One region of the Pseudoduganella aquatica genome, then DNA from elsewhere that is predicted to be linked to it. Evidence: predicted binding sites of a transcription regulator. Region 1 holds the regulator's gene; the other holds the start of a gene.
The links. Region 1 encodes sigma-54, which starts transcription at its own class of promoters, with help from an activator protein. Its sites were predicted from a motif close to TGGCANGNAANCTGCTTT; they were not measured.
Positions count from the first base shown of each region.

Region 2: a site for sigma-54 is predicted at 3,116-3,133, ahead of KT882_RS01000 (PEP-CTERM sorting domain-containing protein). Genes of this name have one in related genera too.

Region 1 covers NZ_CP086370.1:1,001,506-1,005,909, forward strand. Annotated here, with positions in the region: gene lptA (lipopolysaccharide transport periplasmic protein LptA) at 1-371, shown strand, start outside; gene lptB (LPS export ABC transporter ATP-binding protein) at 374-1,135, shown strand; gene KT882_RS04445 (RNA polymerase factor sigma-54) at 1,151-2,635, shown strand; gene hpf (ribosome hibernation-promoting factor, HPF/YfiA family) at 2,705-3,061, shown strand; gene KT882_RS04455 (enoyl-CoA hydratase/isomerase family protein) at 3,157-4,236, shown strand; gene rapZ (RNase adapter RapZ) at 4,237-4,404, opposite strand, start outside.
Region 2 covers NZ_CP086370.1:249,281-253,684, forward strand. Annotated here, with positions in the region: gene KT882_RS00990 (nucleoside recognition domain-containing protein) at 105-1,349, shown strand; gene dacB (D-alanyl-D-alanine carboxypeptidase/D-alanyl-D-alanine endopeptidase) at 1,352-2,968, shown strand; gene KT882_RS01000 (PEP-CTERM sorting domain-containing protein) at 3,182-3,826, shown strand; gene KT882_RS01005 (hypothetical protein) at 3,849-4,404, opposite strand, start outside.

The sequences.
Region 1 (4,404 bases):
TGACGCTCACCAGCGCCGGAGGCAAGCCGACCACCTTCCGCCAAAAGCGCGACGGCGAAGGCGAGCAGTGGATGGAAGGTGAAGCCGAGCGCATCGAATACGACGGCAAGAACGAACTGGTGAAGCTGTTCGTGCGCGCCAAGGTGCGCCGCCTGGAAGGCAGCAAGCCGAGCGACGAAGTGTCGGGCGAGTTCATCTCCTACGACAGCCGGCGCGAGCAGTTCAGCGTGCGCAATACCGCCAGCGGCGAAGGCAAGACCGGCGGCGGCCGCGGCACCATGGTGATCCAGCCGTCCACGCCCAAGCCGGCTGCCCCGGCCGCTCCTGCTGCGCCGGCGGCGCCGGTCCAGCAACCGCCAGCGGGGAAATAACCATGGCTGAAGCAATGCAAAGCTGCACCAGCACCCTGGTGGTGCGCGGACTGCAGAAGTCCTACGGCAAGCGCCAGGTGGTGCACGACGTGTCGCTGCAGGTGGAATGCGGCGAAGTGGTGGGCCTGCTGGGGCCTAACGGCGCCGGCAAGACCACCTCCTTCTACATGATCGTGGGCCTGGTGCCGTCCGACGCGGGCAGCATCGACATCGCCGGCGTGGACGTGTCGAGCATGCCCATCCACCAGCGCGCCACCCTGGGCCTGTCCTACCTGCCGCAGGAGGCTTCGGTGTTCCGCAAGCTGACGGTGGAGGAGAATATCCGCGCCGTGCTGGAGATCCAGAAGGTCAACGGCAAGGCGCTGACCAAGCAGGAGATCAATGAGCGCCTGGACCGCCTGCTGGCCGACCTGCAGATCGAGAAGCTGCGCGAGAACGCCGCGCTGTCGCTGTCGGGCGGCGAGCGCCGCCGGGTGGAGATTGCGCGCGCGCTGGCCACCAACCCGCGCTTCGTGCTGCTGGACGAGCCATTCGCGGGCGTCGATCCGATCGCCGTGATCGAGATCCAGCGCATCGTGCGCTTCCTCAAGGAGCGCGGCATCGGCGTGCTGATCACCGACCATAACGTGCGCGAGACGCTGGGCATTTGCGACCGCGCCTACATCATTAACCAGGGCAGCGTGCTGGCGTCCGGCCGTCCGGACGACATCATCGCCGATGAATCGGTGCGGCGCGTCTACCTGGGCGAACACTTCCGCATGTAATTCCTGAACCAGCCCATGAAACAGTCACTGCAACTCCGCACCTCTCAGCACCTGGCGCTGACGCCGCAACTGCAGCAGTCGATCCGATTGCTGCAGCTGTCCACGCTGGAGCTGCACCAGGAACTGGAACAGCTGCTGGGCGAGAACCCGCTGCTGGAGCGCCTGGATGATCCGCTGGACCGCTCGCTGCGCCTGCTCGGCGACGGCGCCATCAACCAGACCCAGTCCGACGGCGCCGACGCGTCGCCGGCCGACGTGGGCGCGCCGGCGCAGGACAGCGCGCCGGCCGGCGAGGGCGACCCCTTCGACGGCGCCGGTGGCGACAGCGCCAGCGGCGCCGAGGCCGACACCGACTGGAGCGACGCCGGCCGCAGCAAGGCGCCGGACGACGAGGACTCGCGCCCGCAGCTCGAAGCGAGCCACTGCACCTTGCGCGAGCACCTGATGGAGCAGATGCGCGTGACCGTGCAGCAGCCGCGCGACCGCGTGCTGATGGAGCTGATCATCGACGCGCTGGACGAGAACGGCTACCTGGAAGAGCCGCTGGAAGAGATCCATGCGCGCCTGCCGGAAGAGGCGGACGTGGAGCTGGAGGAGCTGCAAACGGCGCTGACCCTGCTGCAAAGTTTCGACCCCATCGGCGTGGGCGCGCGCAGCGCCTCCGAGTGCCTGGCGCTGCAGATCAAGCGCATGCCCGGCGTGCCGCTGGTCACGCGACGCATGGCCATCTGCATCGTGGAAAAGCACCTGGCCTGGTTCGCGCAGCGCGAATTCAACAAGCTGAAAAAAGCCCTCGATTGCGACGACGAGGACCTGCGCGAAGCGCAAGCGGTGATCCGCCAGTGCAACCCGCACCCGGGCGCCGAGTTCGCTTCCGACGTGTCCGACTACGTGGTGCCGGACGTGATCGTGAAGAAGGCGCGCAATGGCTGGCAGGTCTCCTTGAACAACGACGTGATGCCGCGCCTGCGCGTGAACGCGCTGTACGCCAACATGCTCAAGCAGGGAAAAGGCGAGTCGGCCATGGGCGCGCAGCTGCAGGAAGCCAAGTGGCTGATCAAGAATATGCGCCAGCGTTTCGACACGATACTGCGCGTGGCGCAAGCGATAGTAGAAAGACAAAAGAACTTTTTCAGCCATGGCGCGGTTGCCATGAGACCCCTTGTGTTGCGTGAAATTGCTGATACACTGGGACTACACGAGAGCACTATTTCTCGGGTAACAACTCAGAAATACATGCTGACTCCGCATGGGATGTTTGAGTTGAAATATTTCTTTGGCAGCCACGTCGCCACCGAAGCAGGAGGAGAAGCATCCTCGACGGCGATACGGGCGCTGATAGTGCAACTGACAGGAGCAGAAGACCCGAAAAATCCTTTATCCGACAGTAAGATTGCGGACATGCTGGGAGAACAGGGCATGGTAATTGCGCGACGGACTGTTGCCAAATATCGCGAAGCCTTGAAAATCCCTCCGGTAAGTCTGCGTAAAGCTTTGTAGTTTTACTTGGGTTCCCCTGCGCTCAAATAACATTCGATAGCGCATGAGCCCTTATCTTTAGGAGTGTGTATGAATCTCACCATCAGTGGACATCATCTCGAAGTGACCCCCGCCATCCGTGAATACGTGCAGAACAAGCTGGAACGGGTAAAGCGCCATTTCGATCAAGTTATTGATATTGCTGTCATCCTGACTGTAGATAACCTCACCGAGAAAGACAAAAGGCAAAAAGCCGAGATCAACCTGCGCATGTCCGGCAAGACTGTGTACGTGGAAAGCCTGTCGCAAGACCTGTATGCTGCCATCGATACGCTGATCGACAAACTGGACCGCCAAGTCATGAAGTACAAGGCCAAAGTGCAGGAGCATGGCCACGACGCCATCAAGCATCTCCCGGACACCTACGAGCCAGCCGCCACCGCATAAGACGGTCACCGGCACTCCCAACAAAGGGCGCATCTGGCGCCCTTTTTTGCGCCCGCGCTAAAATGGCTGTCTAACAATCATAGAGACAATCAGCCATGAGCGAGCACGTCATCACCCAGGTTGCCAACGGCGCCGGCATCATCACCCTCGACCGCCCCAAGGCGCTCAACTCCCTCTCCCTCGACATGGTGCGCGCGCTGACCGCCGCCCTGCTGGCCTGGCGCGACGACAGCGCCGTGGCCGCCGTCGTCATCCGCAGCAGCAGCGAGAAGGCCTTTTGCGCCGGCGGCGACATCCGCTTCTTCCATGAAGTGGGGAACGCCACGCCGCAGGGAGGCAGCGCGCTGCTGGAGGACTTCTTCACCGAGGAATATGCCCTCAACCACCTGATCCACTATTACCCTAAACCGTATATCGCATTAATGGACGGCGTGGTGATGGGCGGCGGCATGGGCATCTCGCAGGGCGGCCCCGGCTGCGGCGTGCGCATCGTGACGGACCGTACCAAGATGGCCATGCCGGAAGTGAACATCGGCCTGTTCCCGGACGTGGGCGGCAGCCATTTCCTGTCGCACGCGCCGGGCAGCCTGGGGCGCTACCTGGGCCTCACCGGACTGACCGTGGGCGCTGCCGACGCGCTCTACGTGGGCCTGGCGGACTACTACGTGCCCGAGGCCCGCTGGAGCGCGCTGGGCGAGCTGCTGCAGGCCACGCCCGGAGCAGGCCTGCGCGATGCGATAGCGGCCTTTGCAGGCGCTGCTGGCAGTGCTGGCGCTGGCGTGCTGGAAACGGAGCGCGCCGCCATCGAGCGCCACTTCGCGGCGGACAGCGTGGCGGCCATCATGGCCTCGCTGGCCGGCGACGAGGGCGCCTTTGCGCAGAAGGCGCTGAAGGCCATGCAAAGCCGTTCGCCGCTGATGATGTGCGTCACGCTGGAGCTATTGAACCGCGGTGCGCGGATGGACGTGGCGGACTGCCTGCGCATGGAACGCAACCTGGTGCGCCGCAATTTCGAACATGGAGAAGTGCTGGAGGGCGTGCGCGCGCTGGTCATCGACAAGGACAACGCGCCGAAATGGTCGCCCGCCACGCTGGAGGACGTCACGCAGGAGATGGTGGATGCATTCTTCGCGCCGCCGTGGCCGGCGCACGCGCATCCCCTGCGCCACCTGTGATCACGACTGCTCGCGGTGGCGCAGCACCACGCGCTCAGTCGGATGGAAATGCCGCGCCAGCCGCTCGGCCATATACACCGAGCGGTGCTGCCCGCCCGTGCAGCCCACCGCCACGGTGAGATAGCTGCGGTTGTCGGTCTTGAACGACGGCAGCCACTTGCTGACGAA
Region 2 (4,404 bases), 750 kb from region 1:
TTTTTTGCATGCGCGGCGTGCATTCTTTCATCGCAGCATAATGCCGTAGCTCTATACTTTGCCTGCAAAATCATCCTGTTACCTTGTTATCGGAAATATCGCCCATGTCGCTTAATTACATCTGGTCCGGCTTCTTTTTGGTGGGCTTTGCCGCCGCCCTGGCGCAGTGGCTGTTTCTGGGCGATAACGAGATCTTCAAGAAAGTCATCGACGGCACCTTCGACTCGGCCAAGATGGGCGTGATGGACATCGCCTTGCCGCTGGCCGGCGTGATGACGCTGTGGCTGGGCATTATGAACATCGGCGAAAAAGCCGGCGTGGTGGGCTGGCTGGCGAAAGTGATCGCGCCCTTCTTCTCGCGCATCTTCCCGGAAGTGCCGAAAGACCACCCGGCCAACGGCCACATGGTGATGAATTTTTCCGCCAACCTGCTGGGCCTGGACAACGCCGCCACGCCCTTCGGCCTGAAGGCCATGGAAAGCCTGCAGACGCTCAACCCCAGCAAGGACGAGCCGACCAACGCGCAGATCATGTTCCTGGTGCTGCACACCTCCGGCCTGACCCTGATCCCGCTGGCCATCATGGCGCAGCGCTCCATCCTCGGCGCGGCGGACGCGGCCGACATCTTTATTCCCTGCATGATCGCAACCTATGTGGCCACGGTGGCGGGCATTATCGCCGTGTCCATCCGCCAGCGCATCAACCTGTTCGACAGCGTGGTGCTGTCCTGGCTGGGCGGCATGACCTCGGCCATCGTCGCGCTGATCTGGTACTTCACGCAGTATCTGAGCAAGGCCGAGATCGCCACCGTCTCCAAGGTGGTGAGCAACGCCGTGCTGATCGGGGTCATCACCATCTTCATCGTCGGCGCGCTGCGCAAGAAGGTGAATGTGTACGAAGCCTTTATCGAGGGCGCCAAGGGCGGCATCCAGACCTCGCTCACCGTGATTCCCTACCTGGTGGGCATGCTGGTGGCCATCAGCGTGATCCGCAACGCGGGCGTGTTCGGCTTTGTCATGAGCGGCTTCAACTGGATCTTCAGCGCCATCGGCGTCAACACCGACTTCGTGCCGGCGCTGCCCACCGCGCTGATGAAACCGCTCAGCGGCAGCGGCTCGAAAGCCATGATGATAGACGCCATGAACACCTACGGCGTGGACTCCTTCGTCGGCCGCCTGGCCTGCGTGTTCCAGGGCTCGGCCGACACCACCTTCTACATCGTGGCGCTGTACTTCGGCTCGGTTGGCATCCGCAAGACGCGCTATGCTATTTCCTGCGGCCTGATTGCCGACCTGGCCGGTGTGCTCACCGCCATCGGCGTGTCTTACGTATTCTTCCATCAAGGATAATTATGTTACGTCGCCTGATCCTGGTTTCCCTGCTGGCCGCCGCCGGCGCTGTCCACGCCCAGCTGCCGGAGCCGGTGGCGCGCGCGCTGCAGGCGGCCGGCATTCCCGAGAGCGCGATGGGCGCCATTGTGCTGCGCGGCGGCACGCCGCTGGTGTCGCACAACCCGGACCGCCCCATGCAGCCGGCCTCCACCATGAAGCTGGTCACCACCATGGTGGGCCTGGACCAGCTGGGGCCGGTGTTCAAGGCGCGCACCGAACTGCGCAGCAGCGCGGAGGTGGTGAACGGCGTGCTGCAAGGCGACCTCTATTTGCGCGGCGGCGCCGACCCGGATTTCAACGAGGACGTGCTGGTGCACATGCTGGAGAAGCTGCGCACCCAGGGCATCCGCAAGATCCGGGGTGACCTGGTGCTGGACCGCCAGCTGTTCCAGCCGGCCCGCACGGACCTGGGCGTGGCGCCGTTCGACGAATCGCCCGAGGCCTACTACAACATCATCCCGGACGCGCTGCTGCTGAACATGAATCTGCTGCGCGTGGACATGACGTCCACCGGCGGCAAGCTCAAGCTGGGCATGCTGCCGCAGCTCGAACGCGTCACGATTGAATCGGACATGACGCTGATCGACGCCGACTGCGCCAAGTGGGAGGACGGCTGGAAGCTGCCGGATACCACGCGCAAGGGCGGCAAGCTCACTGTGCGCCTGCACGGCACCTTCCCGAAAAATTGCAGCAAGACCACCGTGATCAACGTGCTCGAGCGCAACGACTACACCGAGCGCCTGTTCCGCAGCACCTGGGCGCGCCTGGGCGGCACCTTCACCGGCACCGCGCGCGAAGCTGCGGCCGGCGCATCGGCTAGCGCACCGCAAGCCGCCACCCGCCTGCTGGCCGAGCATGTCTCGCGTCCGCTGGCCGAAGTGCTGCGCGACATCAACAAGCCGTCCGACAACGGCCTGGCGCGCACGCTGTTCCTCACCCTGGGCGCGCTGGAGCCGGACCCGGTGCTGGGCAGCCGTCCTATTCCCGCGCTGCGCCTGTCCAGCACGCCTGTCGCCAGCCCCGCCGTGCTGCCGGGCGAATCGCTGAGCAGCGACGCCGTTGCGCCGCCGCCCGCCGATGCGGCTTCGGTCCGCAGCGCCATGGTCCCCGGCGGCGGCGATGCAGCCACCTCTGCCGCAACCGCCAACCCGACGGCAACCCGTGCCGAACAGATCATCCGCGCCTGGATGCAGCGCCACGGCATAGACGACACCGGCCTGGTGCTGGAAAACGGTTCCGGCCTGTCGCGCAGCGAGCGCGTGCGCCCGGCGCAAATGGCCGGCCTGCTGCAGGCGGCGCAAAAGAGTTTATGGATGCCTGAGTTCCTGACCAGCCTGCCGATCGCGGCGGTGGACGGCACCATGAAGCGCCGCCTGAAAGACAGCCCCGCCGCCGCGCGCGCGCGCGTGAAAACCGGCACGTTGAAGAACGTGGTCGCCATCGCCGGCTATGTGCCGGACGCAAATGGCGAACTGTGCATTGTGGTGGCCATGATCAACGACGACCGCACCGGCAACGGCAACGGCCGCAAGGCCATCGACGCGCTGCTGGACTGGGTGGCCAGCAACGGAAAATAGACCGGGCTGGATCTCACAAAACGCCAGGCTGCGGCTTGGCGTTTTTGTTTACGGAGGTGTCGGAAAATTTTACAGTGCCTGTATTTTGGCAACTAAAATTGCCACATAAAAACTATAAGTCCTTGATCTGCCAGTCTTAAAAATTTCTGGCACTAAATTTGCTTAAGATTCCATAAGAAATCTTATATTACAATTTAGCAACTTTAGGCAATAATGAAAATCATTCTGAACACCCTGGCTGCCACGCTCCTTTTCGCAAGCGCATCGTCCGAAGCGGCCGTTATCGCCTACACCAATCAAGCGGCTTGGCTGGCCGCCGCCGGTACGGCCACCACGTCGCAGAATTTCAATGGCCTCACGGGCGCCAATGTCCTCAATGGCGTCAACCTCGGCGGCGGTATGTCCGTGAAAGCATCAGCCACAAGCTGGAACATCACCGGCACCCAGGCGGCAACGACACCTTGCAGTGTCGACACCACTGCCAGCTTGTGCGGCAATAACAACAGTGTGCTGACATTCACTTTCGCCGATGCCATCTCGTCGTTCGGTGCGATGTTTTCGTCCATGAACGACGATATGCAGCGCACGCAATTTGAGTTGTTCAATGGCGCCACCTTGATCGCCACGTTGACGCCCCCCATCGTGAGTGGCCAGATCGATCAATTCTATGGCTTCGTCGCCGGCGCAGGACAATCCATCACCTCCCTGCGCACGAAATACGTCGCTAGCGACGCTTTTGCGATCGACAACGTCGCCATCGTCAGCGCCGCGAAGGTTCCGGAGCCAGGCAATCTGGCACTGATGGGACTGGGCCTGCTCGGCTTGGTCTTCGCACGCCGCCGCGCCGCCAAGCGCTAACAACGCCAGCAACAACCCGGGCTCATGGCCCGGGGTGGGTATTGTCGGGCAGGGATGGAATCGCTCGCAGGAATTCATAGATCGCGGCCAGGTCGCGGTCGGTCTTCTTGCCGAACACGGGCCAGGGCATGACTTGAACGATGGTGCCGGGCGGATCTTTCGGATTGTGGCCCGTCCGCATCATCTGGATAAACTCGCTCCGCGTCAGTCCCGCCGGTTTGCCGGCGTGGTCCGGGGTGATGTTTGCGGCCGTAATGGTGGGGCCGAAGGTCCGCCCGCCTGACAGGTATTCCTCCGCATTAATCCTCTCCGGCTCGCCCTTGAACGGGTCGCTGCCCGGCGAGTAGGTCGGATGGCTGTGGCAGTCGATACAGCCGCTGGTATTGACGATGTAACTGCCCAGCCCGACCAGCGCGCGATTCTTGCCCATCAAATTCAGCTTCACGCCCGGCGGGACAATGTCAAAGCCGCGCTTCACCTGGCTTTCGTCCTCGTCGTCGTGCTCCCTGTACCTGTCCGACGCCGACACCGACAAGGCCGTCGCCGCGATGAACGCAACGGCCAAGCCGGAACGACGG